Regions from separate parts of the Pseudomonas sp. 3MAES_34.3B genome, predicted to be linked through region 1. Evidence: riboswitches for the same ligand, from Rfam matches in the RefSeq annotation. Region 1 holds a riboswitch; each other region holds the start of a gene.
What was found. Region 1 has a riboswitch for cobalamin ahead of cobO (cob(I)yrinic acid a,c-diamide adenosyltransferase). Riboswitches for the same ligand answer to the same signal wherever they lie in the genome.
Positions count from the first base shown of each region.

Region 2: another riboswitch for cobalamin. It lies ahead of AC3Z8Y_RS12515 (CbtB domain-containing protein); the one in region 1 lies ahead of cobO (cob(I)yrinic acid a,c-diamide adenosyltransferase).
Region 3: another riboswitch for cobalamin. It lies ahead of AC3Z8Y_RS14030 (ABC transporter substrate-binding protein); the one in region 1 lies ahead of cobO (cob(I)yrinic acid a,c-diamide adenosyltransferase).

Region 1 covers NZ_CM176960.1:3,559,444-3,565,088, reverse strand. The annotation lists gene hda (DnaA regulatory inactivator Hda) at 1-536, shown strand, start outside; gene AC3Z8Y_RS15610 (C40 family peptidase) at 923-1,576, shown strand; gene AC3Z8Y_RS15605 (C40 family peptidase) at 1,692-2,246, shown strand; gene AC3Z8Y_RS15600 (PQQ-dependent sugar dehydrogenase) at 2,286-3,596, opposite strand; cobalamin riboswitch at 3,692-3,913, shown strand; gene cobO (cob(I)yrinic acid a,c-diamide adenosyltransferase) at 4,039-4,650, shown strand; gene AC3Z8Y_RS15590 (cobyrinic acid a,c-diamide synthase CobB) at 4,647-5,645, shown strand, end outside.
Region 2 covers NZ_CM176960.1:2,803,577-2,809,221, forward strand. The annotation lists gene lpdA (dihydrolipoyl dehydrogenase) at 1-1,094, shown strand, start outside; gene AC3Z8Y_RS12510 (DUF2790 domain-containing protein) at 1,255-1,530, shown strand; cobalamin riboswitch at 1,637-1,837, shown strand; gene AC3Z8Y_RS12515 (CbtB domain-containing protein) at 1,916-2,104, shown strand; gene AC3Z8Y_RS12520 (CbtA family protein) at 2,115-2,807, shown strand; gene AC3Z8Y_RS12525 (cobalamin biosynthesis protein) at 2,813-3,214, shown strand; gene cobM (precorrin-4 C(11)-methyltransferase) at 3,252-4,001, shown strand; gene nfuA (Fe-S biogenesis protein NfuA) at 4,072-4,656, opposite strand; gene AC3Z8Y_RS12540 (acyltransferase family protein) at 4,714-5,645, opposite strand, start outside.
Region 3 covers NZ_CM176960.1:3,185,652-3,191,296, reverse strand. The annotation lists gene AC3Z8Y_RS14035 (FecCD family ABC transporter permease) at 1-617, opposite strand, end outside; gene AC3Z8Y_RS14030 (ABC transporter substrate-binding protein) at 614-1,615, opposite strand; gene AC3Z8Y_RS14025 (hypothetical protein) at 1,614-1,769, shown strand; cobalamin riboswitch at 1,739-1,927, opposite strand; gene AC3Z8Y_RS14020 (bifunctional diguanylate cyclase/phosphodiesterase) at 1,966-4,524, opposite strand; gene AC3Z8Y_RS14015 (GGDEF domain-containing protein) at 4,624-5,645, opposite strand, start outside.

The DNA of each region.
Region 1 (5,645 bases):
GGCGCACCCATCTCATGCAGGCGGCGTGCCTGCGCATGGAGCAGCAGGGGCAGCCTGCGGTGTACCTGCCGCTGGCCCAACTGCTTGACCGCGGGGTCGGTATCCTCGACTACCTGGCGCAGTACGAACTGGTATGCCTGGATGACCTTCACGTAATCGCCGGCAAGGCGGATTGGGAGGAGGCGCTGTTCCACCTGTTCAACCGCCTGCGCGACAGCGGCCGCCGTTTGTTGATCGCCGCCTCGCATTCGCCGCGGGAGCTGCCGGTCAAGCTGGCCGACCTCAAGTCCCGCCTTACCTTGGCGCTTGTATTCCAGATGCGCCCGCTTTCGGATGAAGACAAGCTGCGCGCGCTGCAATTGAGGGCGTCGCGCCGCGGCCTGCACCTTACTGATGAGGTGGGGCACTTCATTCTCACCCGTGGCAGCCGCAGCATGAGCGCACTGTTCGACTTGCTCGAGCGCCTGGATCAGGCCTCGTTGCAGGCGCAGCGCAAGCTCACCATCCCTTTCCTCAAGGAAACACTCGGCTGGTAGCCGCCCGTCACACTTGCATTAAATAACCCTCAGCCTGGCAAGGCTTTTGCTGTATCCTCCGTCATCTTTGTGCCGCCAATGGGCTGGCGCAGGGCTCGCTACGCTTATTTGATAGTTTTAACCTATCGGGCAGTGGAGCGGATTAGCGGAGCGGCAATTACGTTTCGGGTCATCCTCGGCGCCGACCCCTTGGCGGGTCAGGATTTTTGGCGATTCTTCAAGGAGTTACACCGCGCCAGCTATTTGTGCACCCGCTCTGGCTCGGCGATTCCGCGTTAGATGCGACCGTTGGCACCACAAGTCACAAATTGTTCTATAAAATTTGCAAATGGTGCCGATAGAAGGCATATTCGCCCCTTCATCCACTTACTGACACGGTCGTGCCCATGCTGAATCGCTTCGCACCCCTCGTGCCTCTTGCACTTGTTACCCTGTTGTTCGGCTGCGCAGCCCAGTCACCGGTTTCGCAACAGCAGGTGTCCACCCCCGTTACCGCCGAGCGCGCTCCCTTAGCGCAGCCTCACAGCCTTACCCCCGCAACGGCTTCGTTGTTCGACGAAGACGACGTCGCCGACAAGGACGACCTGGCGGCGTTCTCCCGCAACGAACCGTACCGTTTGCCCCTGCTGGCTGACAGCATTCTGGAGCGCGGCAAGTCGCTGATCGGCACCCGCTATCAGTTCGGTGGTACCACCGAAAACGGCTTCGATTGCACTGGCTTCATCAATTTCCTGTTCCGTGAAGAAGCGGGCATGAGCCTGCCACGCTCCAGCCGCGAAATGATCAACGTAAAAGCGCCGCTGGTGGCCCGCAACAATCTCAAGCCGGGTGATGTGCTGTTCTTCGGCACCACCGGCCGCCGCGGCCGCGTGAGCCACGCCGGTATCTACCTGGGCGACGACCAGTTCATCCATTCGAGCAGCCGCCGCAGTGGTGGAGTGCGGGTGGACAACCTGGGCGATACCTACTGGAGCAAAACTTACATCGAGGCCAAGCGTATGCTGGCCATGGCGCCCGTTTCCGAGGTCGCCCGCAAGTAAGCCAGTCGGTCCATAAAGGGCAGCGACGAGCGGTCACGCTTTCGCTGCCCTTTTTTATGGAATACAGCGGGTTAAGCGCTATTCTTCATCGGCAGTCGAACTCGGAACCCCGCCCATGGTTTTCTCCCGTTTGCGCACTCTGGCGCTTGCGCCGCTTCTTTTGCTTGCCGCCTGCGCGAGCCCTCCACCACCCAAGCCCGCACCGGTGGCGGTAGTGCCTCGCCCGGTTATTCTCGACCCAACCGACTATTCCTCGGTGAAGGCCGACGACGTGCTATTCCGGGCCATTGGTTTGGTGGGCACGCCTTATCGCTGGGGCGGCAACACCCCGGATTCGGGTTTTGACTGTAGCGGCCTCATCGGCTTCGTCTACCGGGACGCCGCCAATATCGCCCTGCCGCGCTCCACTCGGGATCTGATTGCCATGCATGCGCCCAGCGTCGACCGCAACGCGCTGCGTTCAGGGGACCTGGTGTTCTTCTCGACTCAAGGCAATGGCCAGGTAAGCCATGCGGGGATCTACGTGGGGGAGGGGCGTTTCGTGCACGCGCCGCGTACCGGCGGTACGGTGCGCCTGGATTACCTCGACAAGCCCTATTGGCAGAAGGCCTACCTTGATGCCAAACGGGTGATCCAGCCAGAGCGCCTGGCGCAGACCGCTACGCCGTAGAAGCCCGGGGGCGGCTGCTCACCGCCCCGCGAGTCGTAGTTACTGCCGCGTTACCCGCCAGATCTTGTTGCCCACATCGTCAGCCACCAGCACACCGCCTTTGTTATCGCCAATCACGCCCACCGGGCGGCCCATGGCTTCCTCTTTGTCGTTCAGAAAGCCCGTCAGCAGGTCCACCGGTTGGCCGGCAGGCATACCGTTGGCGAACGGCACGAATAGCACCTTGTAACCGCTGTGCGGCTTGCGGTTCCAGGAGCCGTGCTGGCCAATGAAGGCGCCGTGGTCGAAGGGTGCTGGCAGTTGGTTCGGCTGGGCGAACGCCAGGCCCAGCGAGGCCGTATGTGGGCCGACCGCGTAATCGGGTGCGATTGCCTTTTGCACCATGGTCGCGTCGCCGGGCTCTACGCGCGCATCCACGTGCTGGCCGTAATAACTGAACGGCCAGCCATAGAAGGCGCCGTCTTTCACAGACGTGATGTAGTCCGGCACCAGGTCGCTGCCGATCTCGTCCCGTTCGTTCACGGCCGTCCATAGCTTGCCGGTCTGGGGTTCCCAGGCCAGCCCATTCGGGTTGCGCAAACCGCTGGCGAACAGGCGCTTCTGGCCGGTGGCTGCATCCACTTCCCAGATCGCGGCGCGGCCTTGTTCTTGGTCCAGGCCGTTCTCCGCCACATTGCTGTTGGAGCCCACGGTCACATACAGCTTCTTGCCGTCCTGGCTGGCGATGACGTTCTTGGTCCAGTGATGGTTGATCGTGCCGGCCGGAAGGTCAGTGACGGTTTCGCCGTTCCCCTCCAGGTGGGTAGCGCCAGGCTGATACTTGAAGCGGAGCACTTTGTCGGTATCGGCAACGTAGAAGTCCTGCCCCACCAAAGTCATGCCGAACGGGGAGTTCAGGTTCTGCAGGAACACCTCGCGGGTTTCGGCGATACCGTCGCCGTCCTTGTCGCGCAGCAAGGTAATTCGGTTCGGGCTGGGCACGCCCGCGCCCGCACGGCCCATCACTTTATTCATCACCCAGCCGCGAATGCCTTTGCTGTCGTCGGGCTTGGGTGGCGAGTTGGTTTCGGCCACCAACACGTCACCGTTGGGCAGTACGTACAGCCAGCGCGGGTGGTCCAGGCCCTCGGCAAACGCGCTCACTTGCGTGCCGGGCGCTGCCTTGGGCTTCACGCCTTCCGGCCAGCCTACCGCTGGAGCGATGTTCACGGTAGGCATCAGGGTTTTGTTGGGCTCTGGCAGCTTGGGCGCCGGGCCGGTGCCATCGGACACCTGTAGCTTCGAGCTTTCGCCGCAGCCTGCAACGCTGGCGGCAATCAAAACGGTGAGAGCAAGGCGGGAGAAGGGCATGATCAGCTTCCTGGCAACCGAGGTATGTACCGTAGAGGCAGCGAGGCGGCGGAGGTTCAACATGTTTGATTGACGCTACCGGGCCAACCCCTTACCCTTCGCCGATTGTTTCAGGTGCCCGGGCAGCGTTCGCTTGCCAGGGTGAAACAGGGAAGCCGGTGAGCATCGGGCGGTTCGCCACGAGCAATGCCGGCGCTGCCCCCGCAACGGTAGATGAGTCAACGCTCGCGCATGGGCCACTGGGCAACCGGGAAGGCGTGCGAGTGGGGCAACGCCCGCTCATGAGCCCGGAGACCGGCCTGAAACCCCTGATACGGTGCGAGCCCCGCCCGTTGATTAACAGATCGCCGCGCGGGTGAGAGCGGCACTGACGTCATGCTGCCCGCCTTTTGTGGCGTTGGCGCAGCGTTGGTGCGCACCCGCGAGCGAGCGGAGAGCAGCGATGAACGAATCCCCCGAGCGCGACGAGCGCCACCAGGCCCGCATGGCGCGGAAAAAAGCCGTAGTCGATGCCCGCATCGCTGCGTCCGCGGACGAGCGCGGTGTGCTCCTGGTATTGACCGGTAATGGCAAAGGCAAAAGCAGCTCGGGCTTCGGCATGCTGGCGCGCGCGTTGGGCCATGGTATGCGCTGTGGCGTGGTGCAGTTCATCAAGGGCCGCCAGACCACCGGCGAAGAGGCTTTCTTCCGCCGCTTTCCCGACGAAGTAAGTTTCCATGTGATGGGCGAAGGCTTCACCTGGGAAACCCAGGACCGTCAGCGGGACATCGCTGCCGCCGAGGCTGCCTGGCAGGTAGCCCGGGAGCTGTTGGCCGACCCCGCAGTGGATTTCGTGCTGCTCGACGAACTGAATATAGCGCTCAAGCACGGCTACCTGGACGTCGAAAAGGTGGTTGCCGACCTCAAGGCCCGTCCGCCGCTGCAGCATGCCATTGTCACCGGGCGCGCCGCGAAAGCGGAAGTGCTCGAGGCCGCAGACACTGTGAGCGAACTTGGGCTGATCAAGCACGCCTTCCAGGCCGGTATCCGCGCGCAAAAGGGCATCGAGTGGTGAGTACGCCGCGCCAGTGCCCCGCGGTATTGATTGCCGCTCCGGCCTCAGGCCAAGGGAAAACCACCGTGACCGCCGCGCTGGCCCGCCTGCATCGCAATCGCGGGCTGCGGGTGCGCGTGTTCAAGTGCGGCCCGGATTTCCTCGACCCCATGATCCTCGAACGCGCCAGCGGTGCGCCGGTGTATCAACTGGACCTGTGGATGGTAGGTGCGGCGCAAAGCCGCCGGCTGCTCTGGGAAGCGGCCGAGACCGCTGACCTCATTCTGGTGGAAGGGGTGATGGGACTGTTTGACGGCACCCCGTCGAGCGCAGACTTGGCCATCGAGCTGGGAGTGCCGGTGCTCGGTGTGATCGACGGCACGGCCATGGCACAAACCTTCGGGGCTTTGGCGTTGGGGCTGGCGCGATACCGCCCGGAGCTGCCCTTCGCGGGCGTGCTTGCCAACCGCGTAGGCAGCGAGCGTCACGGCCAGTTGCTGCGCGATAGCCTCACAGAGGGCCTGCGCTGGTTCGGTGGCCTGCCGCGTGAGCAAGCCATCGGCTTGCCTAGCCGTCATCTCGGGTTGGTACAAGCCAGCGAGCTCGAGGACCTGGACCGTCGGCTGGATGCAGCCGCCGAGGCCTTGGCGGCAACCTGCGATGACGCCTTGCCGGCGCCGGTCAGCTTCTATCCGCCTGAGAACGAACCTGTGGCACCGTTGCTCACAGGCGTGCGCGTGGCGGTGGCCCGGGACCAGGCGTTTGCCTTCCTTTATAACGGCAACCTCGACGCCCTGCGTGCCATGGGGGCAGAGCTGCGGTTTTTCTCGCCCATCAGCGATACCGCGCTGCCACCCTGCGACAGTTTGTATTTACCTGGCGGCTACCCTGAGCTGCACCACCAGCGCCTGGCGGCCAATACCGGCATGCTGGAAAGCATTCGCGCCCATCATCAGGCGGGCAAGCCGTTGCTGGCGGAATGCGGTGGCATGCTCTACTTGCTGGAAGGCCTTACC
Region 2 (5,645 bases), 760 kb from region 1:
TGGTCGACCGGCTTACCAGCGGTGTTGCCGCTTTGCTGAAAAAGCACAACATTACGGTGGTCCACGGCCATGGCACGCTGGTGGACGGTAAAACGGTGCAGGTAGGCGACACCCGTATCCACTGCAAGCACCTGGTGCTGGCCACCGGCTCGCGCAGCGTTACGCTTGCGGGCCTGCCGCTGGGCGGGGCGGTCATCGACTCCACAGCAGCACTGTCCCCTTCCAGCCTGCCTCGCCATCTGGCAGTGATTGGCGGCGGCTATATCGGCCTGGAACTGGGCATCGCTTACCGCAAGCTGGGCGCGCAGGTCACGGTGATCGAAGCGCAGCCCAGGTTGTTGCCAGCCTACGACACCGAACTGAGCCAACCCGTGGCCCAGCGGATGAAGCAGCTGGGCATCGCCACCCTTGAGGGCCATGCAGTAGAGGCTTATGACGCCGACGCACAACGTTTGAGCGTGCGCGGGCCAGGCGGCGAGCCAGTGGCGCTGGAGGCCGACCGTGTGCTGGTGGCGGTAGGGCGCACACCTCGCACCGAACGCTACGGGCTGGAGGCGCTTGATCTGGCCATGACGGGGCGGGCTATCAAGGTAGATACCTGTTGCCGCACCAGCATGACCGATGTGTGGGCCATCGGCGATGTGACCGGCGAACCAATGCTCGCGCACCGGGCGATGGCGCAAGGCGAGATGGTGGCCGAGCTCATCGCGGGGCACCGTCGCGAGTTCACGCCCCGGGCGATCCCGGCGGTGTGCTATACCGACCCGGAAATCGTGGTGGCGGGGCTTACGCCGGAACAGGCCGGCAGCCAGGCGCTGGTTGCCAGCTTCCCCTTTGCCGCCAACGGCCGCGCAATGACGCTGGGCGCGACTACCGGCTTCGTGCGGGTGGTGGCACGCGAAGATGACCACTTGATCCTCGGTTGGCAAGCCGTGGGCCCGGGCGTGTCGGAATTGGCAGCTGCCTTCAGCCAGTCTCTGGAACTGGGCGCGCGGCTTGAAGACATCGCCGGTACCATTCACGCCCATCCCACCTTGGGCGAAGCGGTGCAGGAAGCGGCAATGCGCGCGCTGGGGCATGCATTGCATATCTGAAATGGACCGTCAGGCGCCAGAACCCGCTGCATAGAGCGGCTGGCGCCATTATCAAAAACGGTGATTGTTGCCAGCACAGTGTTCAATTTCTCGAACGGCGCGTGAGGCGGTTTACTAACCCCAACGAAAAGCCACTTCATCACCCAACGAGGACACGAACATGAAAACCGCATTCGCCATCGCCGCCCTGACCGCTGTATTCGCCACTGGCGCCTTTGCACAGGATGGTGCCGACCGCGCCGTTACCGCTAATTTGCCGGTCGAAACCTACCACTACGGCATGCAGCTGGATGTCCAGAAAATCATCTCCAAGACCGACGTCAGCAACAAAAGCGGCGTGGTACCGGTGACCATGGTTTACCAGGACAGCAAAGGTGAGCTGCACAAGGTGCAATACCTGCAACAAGGCGGCTACGACGACCGCGCCAACGGTTGAACCACCGCGTTGCACCCAAAGCCCCGGCCCTCCCGGGGCTTTTGCTTTTGCGCGCAGGTGTCGGCCCGCGCACCTTCGATTTGACGTTCCTACCTTGGCATGCTTTCCTTACGCCTTTCGTTCGGGTGCCCTTCGCAGGGTGAAACGGGAAACCGGTGCGCCGCAAGGCCAGTCCGGTGCTGCCCCCGCAACGGTAAGCGAGTGCGTTTCCAATCCACTGTGCACAGGCATGGGAAGGGGGAACGAACCGGCCGGCTTCTGCCTGCCCCTCGCAAGCCCGGAGACCGGCCCGATCGACATCATTGACACCTGCGGTGGGCGGGCTGTCCGATCTCCGCTGTGCGGAGGCTCGGCGCCTGCTCGTCACTCACCTGAGGGAAGCGCCATGTCCGCCCATACTGCTAGCCACGTTATTACTCGCCCCGCCTCCACCCTTGCGCAACGCGTTACCGCGGCGTGCTTCGCTACCCTGCTCGGCGCCGGGCTGGTGTATTTCGCCGGTTTCTCACACATCCCCGCCGTGCACAATGCCGCCCATGACACCCGCCACAGCGCAGCCTTCCCTTGCCACTGAGGGCATGTTCATGATGACGCGTATTCTGCGCACCGCTGGCTTCGCCGGCCTGTTCGCGGCCCTGCTGCTCACGTTCATGCAAAGCCTGTGGCTCAGCCCGTTGATCCTTCAGGCTGAAACCTACGAGACCGCAGCACCGGCTACCCATGAGCACGGGGCTCTGGGTGCCGCCACCCATGAGCATGAACACGAAGCAGCGGCGTGGGAACCCGAGGACGGCTGGCAGCGCTTGCTGTCCACTACAGGCGGTAACCTGGTGGTCGCGGTGGGCTTTGCCCTGATGCTGGCCGGCCTGTACACCCTGCGTGCACCCGGGCGCACCGCCGAGGGGCTGCTATGGGGCCTGGCGGGCTATGCGGTGTTTACCCTCGCGCCTACCCTGGGGCTACCGCCGGAATTGCCAGGCACTGCAGCGGCAGACCTGACCTCGCGTCAGCTGTGGTGGATCGGTACGGCAGCGTCAACTGCCGTCGCGTTGGCGTTGATGGTGTTTTCCCCGAACTGGCTGCTGAAAATAGCGGGTGCGGTATTGCTGGTCATCCCGCACATCATCGGCGCACCGCAACCGCCCACTCATGAAAGCCTGGCCCCTGAAGCGCTCGAGCATCAGTTCCGCTGGGCCGCGCAGGCCATCAACGTGGTGTTCTGGCTGGCGCTTGGCCTGGCCAGTGCCTGGTTGTTCCGTCGCGCCCCGCAGGCCTGACTCCAGTGAGTACGCGCGCCTGGCTGGTGGCCGGTTTCGGTTGCCGTCAGGGCTGCCCCGTATCGGAACTGCAAGGGCTGCTCAATCAGGCATTGGCACTGGTCGGCGCCAGCGCTAGTGAACTGCGCGGCATCGCGACGCTCGAGCGCCGCCTGGACGAGCCCGGGCTAGTGGCCCTGGCCGGGCGCTTGATGATGCCCCTGGGCGGATATTCTGCCGTTGCCCTGGCGCCGTTCGAACCGCTTTTGAGCCAACGCTCGGAGGTGAGCTGGCGCCATACCGGCTGCCATGGCGTAGCGGAAAGCGCCGCGCTCGCCCACTGCCAAGTGCTGAGTACGCTGTCGCCTCGCCTGCTGATCACCCGCCAGTGTTCTCCGCAGGCCACGGTGGCCTTGGCTTCAACATGAAGAATGCTCAACTATTCCCGGGATAAGGGCTTGTGCAATGACGGTCTATTTTATTGGCGCCGGCCCCGGCGACCCGGATTTGATTACGGTCAAGGGCCAGAGGCTGATCCGCAGCTGCCCGGTGATCATCTATGCCGGCTCGCTGGTGCCCGAAGCATTGCTCGCTCAACACACTGCACAACGGGTGGTGAACAGTGCCGAGTTGCACCTGGAAGCAATCATCGAAGAGATCGCCGCCGCCCATACCAAAGGCTTGGACGTTGCCCGGGTGCATTCCGGTGACCCCAGCCTGTATGGCGCGATCGGCGAGCAGATCCGTTGCCTGCGCGCGCGGGGCATACCCTACGAAATTGTGCCTGGCGTAACGGCCGTGGCGGCCTGCGCTGCCCTGCTGGGCGCCGAACTTACCCTGCCCGGTGTTTCGCAGACTGTGATCCTTACCCGCTACGGCACTCGCTCGCCAATGCCTGCCGGCGAAGCGCTGCAAGACCTGGCCCGGCATGGCGCGACCATGGCGGTCCATCTTGGGGTAAGCCATCTTGCGGCTATCGTGGAGGAACTGACGCCCCACTACGGACGGGACTGCCCGATCGCCGTGATTCACAAAGCCAGCTGGCCGGAAGAGGATTACGTCACGGGCACGCTAGGCGATATCGTAATCAAGGCCCAAGCCAAGGTGTTCAAGCGCACGGCGCTGATTCTGGTTGGCCGGGTGCTGGGCAGTGAAGTGTTCGAGGATTCCGCCCTCTACCGCGCCGGGCGGGCGCACCTGTACAGGGCGGAATAAGACGCTGGCGCCCCGCCCTAGGTGCTGGCGCCAGCCTGCGAAGGACGTCTCGCCCTGCCCACAAACTTACTCAGTAGTAAGCATTCTCGCGGTTGGTATGGTCGGTCACATCGCGTACGCCCTTGAGCTGCGGGATGCGCTCGAGCAGCGTGCGCTCGATGCCTTCCTTCAGGGTAACGTCCGCCTGGCCACAGCCCTGGCAACCACCGCCGAACTGAAGCACCGCCACGCCATCTTCTACCACTTCGATCAGCGTGACCTGGCCGCCGTGGCTGGCCAACCCGGGGTTGATCTCGGTTTGCAGGTAGTAGTTGATGCGCTCGTTGATCGGGCTGTCCTCATTGACCATCGGCACCTTGGCGTTAGGGGCCTTGATGGTCAGCTGGCCGCCCATGCGGTCGGTGGCGTAATCCACCACGGCGTCATCGAGGAAGGGCTCGCTCACGGCGTCGATCCAGGCGGTGAAGCTTTTAAGGCCCAGCGGGGTATCGTCGGGCTTTTCTTCGCCTGGCTTGCAGTAGGCGATACAGGTTTCCGCGTACTGGGTGCCGGGCTGGGTGATGAAGACACGGATGCCGATGCCCGGGGTGTTCTGCTTGTTGAGCAGGTCGCCCAGGTAATCCTGGGCGGCGTCGGTAATGGTTATGGTGCTCATGTAGGTTCCTCACAGACTTGCGCGCAGTTTACGGCAAAGCGTGCCCTTGAGAAAGTCCTAGTAATTTTGTCGGGAAAGCGTCGGGGCCGACGGGGCTCGGGCCCCGGCGATCCAGGCTTTCATCCGGTGGTACAAGCGCTTTTCAAGCCACTGGTAACTGAGCCATGAGGTGGCGAGGATCATCGGGACACAGAACACGCCAAACACCAGATAGGGGTTCACACCCAAGCGCTCATAGATAAACCAGCCGGCGTACAGCACCAGCAAGTGCACCAAGTAAACCGAGTACGAACAGTCGCCCAGTGTCTTCAGCACCTTGCTGTGAGAGAACCGTGGTTCCAGCGCCAGGCACGCTGCCACGATACCAGCGCTCGGCAAACCCCAGTTCAACAGCCGGTTGGTGGGCTCAAGTTGATAGATCATCGTACAGCTAGCAGCGATGATCCCGAGCGGCAACCATAAGCCCTTGACGATCCAGCCCCGGCGCCAGGCAATGCCCAGGGCGATGCCCAGCAGGAACTCATAGATGATGTTGTTGGCGTAGAAGCGCCCTGACCACCCTAACCGGCTGAAGGCTTCGCTCCCCACCACCAAGGCGATGGCCACGAATACAGCGCGCCAGGCGCGAGGCGCGAGGAATGCCAACGAGAACACCACGTAGAAGAACATCTCGTAATTCAGCGTCCAGCCTACGTTCAAGGTTGGGTACAAGCCATAGCCCCCGGGGTTTTCAGCGGGTATGAACAGTAGCGAAAGGATAAACGTCGGCCAGTTCACGGCCCCGTGAGGCATGGAATGGCCGGCAAGGTACAACAGCAGCCCCATCGCCACGGTGTAGAACCAGTAAGCCGGAATAATCCTAATGGCGCGGTTGAGCAGGAACTCCCGCGCCTGCATCGGCTTGTCGTAGGTGGAGAGGTAGATCACTAGCCCGCTGATCACGAAGAAGATATCCACCCCAACCGACCCTTTTGCAGCGAACAGGTGCC
Region 3 (5,645 bases), 370 kb from region 1:
AGGCCCACCGAGGGCCAGCGCACGCCACTGAGGTTGCCCAGCAGCCAGAACAGGATGCCGCGGGCTTGCTCGGCATTGGCCGAGCGGGCGATCACGAACGCAGTGAGTGCGTTGAACAGCTGCGAGCTGGCAATTCCCGCCAGGATGATCAATCCCGCACTGCCACTCAGCCGCGAGGAGCGGGCGAGTAAAACCACCAGCCCGAATGCCAGCAGCGCGCCAAGGAACGACCCCACCGACAGCGAAACGATGCCCCCGCCCACGCCGACCACGGACACCATCACCGCCCCGGTGGAGGCACCCGCGGAGATGCCCAGCAGGTAGGGTTCGGCCAAGGCATTGCGTAACAGGGCCTGGAGAATCACCCCGCAGATCGCCAGGCCCGCGCCGCAGGCACCAGCCACCAAGGCACGGGGCAAGCGGTAATTCCATACGATGCCGTCGTCGATCGGGTCTACTGCCCAGGCCGCGCCGGTGAGCTTGTTGGCCAGCACCTTCAGCACCACGCTCATGTCGAGTGAGGTTTCGCCGATGGCGGTGGCCAGCAACAACGCGCCGCACAGTAGCGCAAGGCTCCACGACAGGGGCCTGGCGAGGGCCAGCGGGCCATGCCTCATCGGGCGTAACGCTCGCTGGCTTCGGCCAGTTGCTCGATGCCGGTGAACAACCGCGTGCTTGCCTGCAGCGCATCGGCGTCGAGGATCACGATGCGGTCATGCTTCACGGCGTCCATGTTGCGGGTAACGGGGTCGCTTTTCAGAAACGCCAGTTTCTTCGCATAGTCATCGGCGGGGAAGCGGCGGCGGTCCATGCGGGCGATCACGATCAGGCTGGGGTTGGCGCGGGCCAGCGTTTCCCAGCCAACGGTCGGCCATTCCTCGTTGGACTCCACCACGTTATGAATGCCTAGCGTGCTGAGCATGAAGTCTGCCACGCCCTTTCTTCCTGCCACGAAGGGGTCGCTGGCGAGGTCCGCGCTGGAAAACCACACCACAGCCGAAACGTCTTTACCCGGGTGTTGCCCGGCGCGGGTAACCGCTTGCGCCAGCCGGGCCTTGTACTGCTCCACCAGTGCGTCGCCACGCGCCGTTACGTCAAAGATGTCGGCCAGCTGGCGCACGCTCTTGTACAGGCTTGCGATATCGAAGGTTTCGAGGCGGGTACCGTCGGCGCCCTTGAGGTTGTCCTTGCCTTCGCAGTCTGAAGGCAGCAGGTAGGTGGGAATGTTCAGGTCGTGGAATTGCTCCCGGGTACCCACTGCGCCCTGGGGGCCCACCATCCATTCGAACTGCACCGCCACCAGCTGTGGTCGCTTGGCCAGCACCGCCTCGAAGCTCGGTTCGTTGTCCGCCAGGCGTTCCACCTTGGCATTTTGCGCCGCGTACTCGGGCTGTACCTGATCGAACCACAGCGAAGTGCCCACCAACCGGTCCCCCAGCCCTAGCGCATAGAGCAGCTCGGTGCCGGCCTGGCCAATGGTCACGGCGCGCTGGGGGGCTTGAGTGAACGTGAGCGCCTTGCCGCAGTTTTCAACCGTGAGCGGGTAGTGCACCGGCGCGGCCAGGGCAGCCGCTGGCAACGCAAGCAACAGGGTGAGGGCAGGGCGGCAGAGCATGTTCAACGGCAGGTCTCCAGCGTTGGGCCATCACGGCGAGCGCTGGAAAGCACATGGCCGCAAGCCCTGCCTGGCAATGGCCGGGGTCACGGAAATGCCCTTCCCGGGCACCCCGCCGGTCAGTGGTTGTATGGATGGCCGGCAGGTCTCCTGACTGGCGGGTCGTGGCGTGCCCACGCCTTCCCGGGTGTTCCCAGTGGCCTGTGTAGAGCACGCTCGCCGCCTACAGTTGCGGGGGCAGTTCCGTTTCAGGCCGTGGCCTGGTGGATTCCCTGTTAGTTCCTCTCGGAAACCGGCGGGGCGATAGTAACCGAAACGAAAGGATTGGCAACCGCGGGGCAATACACCGGTTAACAGCTGGCCTCGGTTTGCGCGGTCACGGCATGCTGCGCCAGGAGCAAGGTCGCCAGGGCGTCAGGGGGCATGGGGCGGCCCAGCAGGTAACCCTGGGCCTGGTCGCAGCCCAAAGTGGCAAGCACTTCGAGCTGCTCGGGTGTTTCCACACCCTCGGCAGTGACCACCATGCCCAGGCTTTTGCCCATGGCCACCACCGCGCTGACAATCGCCTGGTTGTTGGCCTTGGGGTCGCTGAGGTTCATCACGAAACTGCGGTCTATCTTGATGCCATCGAACGGGTAACAGCTGAGGTAGCTCAGTGATGAATACCCGGTGCCGAAGTCGTCCATGGACAATTTCACGCCCAGCTTCTTGAGCTGGACCATCAACGCCAGGGCCCCGTCGGCATTGTCGATCATCACGCTTTCGGTCACTTCCACCTCCAGGCGCGAGGCTGGTAGCCCGGTGCCCGCCAAGGTTCGCTCGATACGGGCGACCAGGTCGCTGCGCATGAATTCGATACAGGACAGGTTCACCGATACGAACACCGGCTCGGGCCAGGTGGCCACCAGCGCGCAGGCGCGGCGCATCACAATGTCGCTGAGGGCGACGATGAGGCCGGTTTCCTCTGCCAGTGGAATGAACACCGCAGGGCTGAGCAGGCCCTTTTCCGGGTGCTGCCAGCGCACCAGCGCCTCGGCGCCGAGAATACGCGCGCCGGTGATATCGAAACGCGGCTGGAACACCACGCTGAATTCATCATGTTGCACGGCGCGCTTGAGGTCCTGCTCCAGCTGCCTGCGTTCCTCGATGCGGGTCTTCATCTCGGCGTTGTACAGCTGCCAGCTGTGGCGGCCCCTCCCTTTGGCTTCATACAGCGCAATATCGGCCAGGCGCAGCAGCTCCTCGGCATCGGTGCTGTCTATCGGTGCCTGGGCGATGCCGATGCATAGCCCCAGGCGAAGCTCGTGCTCGGCGGTAACGATCGGTGGAGTGAAGTCGCCCAGCAACCGTTCGCAGAGTTCGCTCAGGCAGCGCTGGGTAACCCTGGGCGTAATGATCAGGAATTCGTCCCCGCCCAGCCGGGCCAGCACATCGTCGGGTTGCAAGGCTTCGCCCAGGCGCCGCGCTACTTTTACCAACACCTGGTCGCCCGCGATATGCCCCAGGCAGTCGTTGATCTGCTTGAACCCGCTGAGGTCGATGAACAGGATCGCGAACGCCCTGGTACAGGTGCCATCGGCAAGCCGGGCTTGAAGCGCCCGATAGGCCTGCCCGCGGTTGGGCAACCCGGTGAGCGCGTCATGGCCGGACAAGTAGGCAATGCGCGCCTGCGCCTCGGCCTCCTCGGTCACGTCGCTTACGGTGCCGCGATAGCCAATCACCGATCCACCCTGACGGATGGCGCGCGCGTGCAGGCTGCCCAGCCGTTGACCACCCTGGGCGTCGGTGTGGGCGCAGGGCACTACCTGGCGATGGCCTTCAGGCTGCGAGGCCAGAGTGTCGAATACGCCCGCGCCGAGGTTCAGGCACAGGTGCAGCGGCCTGCCCAGCCATTGCGAGGTGTCGAACCCGGTGGCAGTGCGGAAACGACCTGAAAGGTAGGTGACGCGCAGGTTGGCGTCCGTTTCCCAGATCCAGTCCGAGGCGCCCTCGGCGATATCGCGAAAGCGTTCCTCGCTCAAGCGCATGGCTTCGCGGCCTCGGTCGATCTGCTCGGCCGCGCGAATGGAGCGGCGCAGCAGCAGCCAGGCGCCGCCACCGAAGATCAGCGACGTCAGGAGTACCAGCGGCAATACCAGCCGCAGGAAGGTAGCGCCGGGGGTGGCGATGTCCCAGGTGAGGTACACCGCCGGGTCGGCGCTGAGCTGCAGGCTGACAGGCGACTGCGCGCTGCCTTGGCGCAGGTTAGGCAGGCCGTAGATGCTGCCCATGCGCTCCAGCGAAGCCGGGCCCAGCACGTCCACGAACACCAGGTAGGCCAACTCGTTGGTGGGCGTAGTCAGTGTGTAGGACAGCGGCTGGATGGCGGCGGCTGCGACAACGGCCGGTCGGCCGTCTACCAGGAAGTACCCGGTCACTGCGGCCCGTTGGCCAGCCTTGGTGCGAGCCTGGGCCAGCAGGGCTGACAGGTCACCCTTGATCCAGTCCGAGGCTTGCCGGTTATCGAATTCCCCAGCCACGAATGCGTAGCGGGTAACCTGCCGCGCATCCACGATAAACACACCGTTGAGCCCATATTGCGACAACAGCGAGCGCCCCATGCCTACTTGCTCGGAGGTCCAGGCAGTATCCACCTCGCCGTGGGTGTGTTCGTAGGCTTCGTCCCAGAAGGCGAAGTCCAGCAAGGTAAAGGTGATGTTGGTGAGCCAGGCCTCGCCCGCCGTCTTGGCCAGGTGCTTGTTGCGCTGTATTTCATCATGGTTGAGCGTGGATGCCACTTGAGTGACCACGCTGCTGGCGCCCAGGAACAGGCACAACATAAGGGCAGTGACCAGCCAGGCGGAACGGCGGGCCAACCGAGCATGGCTACCGGAACGCGGAGGTTCGAACGACTGAAGGGCGGTTGACATACGGCTCGGCTCAAAGGTGGCAAAGTGCTGTAACGGGCTATCGGCCGTATCACCGTTGCGCTACAGCGGCAATGGCCCGTTGCGCGACCAACGGCGCGTTCATTCAGCCAGCATCACCCGGTCGCGGCCCCGCTGTTTACCCAGGTACAAGGCCTGGTCTACTCGGCCGAACAGCTCACGAAATGTCTCGCCCGGGCGTAGTTGCGCCACCCCGAAGGTTGCGGTCACGGGCAATGTCTGGGCTTCGGGCACTTCACTCAGGCGCGCCCGGATACGCTCGGCCACCGCGATGGCCTCGGCCAGCGGCGTGCCGAGCATCAACACCAGAAACTCTTCTCCGCCCCAGCGCGCGGGCATGTCGGTATCCCGCACGCTGTCGCTGATGGCCGCGGCCACCCGCTGCAGTACACGGTCGCCCTGGGCGTGGCCGTGGCGGTCGTTGACTTGCTTGAAATGGTCGACGTCCAGCAATACCACCGATACCGGCACGCTCTGCGGAAGCTGACGTGCCTGCTGCAGTATCCGCCGGCGGGTGTACAGGTTGGTGAGGCTGTCGCGGTTGGCGCTATGAAACTGATGGAACTGCATCGTCAACGAGTAACGAACCGATAACACGGTGGCGTGCAGCAACAGCGCTGTCGCGGTGAACAAGTTGGTGAAGCCGAAAATTTCCAGCAGCCAAGGCGAAACGACCTTCCCTCCACCCAGGCGATGGCGCAGGGCAAAACCGCCGAGGGCCACCAGCAGGATCGCTACGCTCAGCAGCATCCGGCGCAGCGGTGCCGTCTGGAAGCTGAACGACAGAATCGGCACGATGCAAAACAGGTAGAAGTAGAAGTTGCTGTCCCAGCCCAGCACCCAGGTCGCCAGCATCGCGTGCAGGATGATCTCCAGGCACATCACCATGCCTGCCAGTTGGAACCGCCGCTGCCCGATAGCCTGCATGCACACTACATAGGCGGCGATACTCGCCATGTTGCCCAGCCACAGTGGCCGCAGGCCCAACGCCAGAAACAGCACGAACAGCACCACGTGAATCCCGAAAGCGATTTTCACCACGGGGGCGATGTGCTTCCAGAACTGGGCGGTGGCAGTCTCGAGCACATGCTCACGGTCACTGG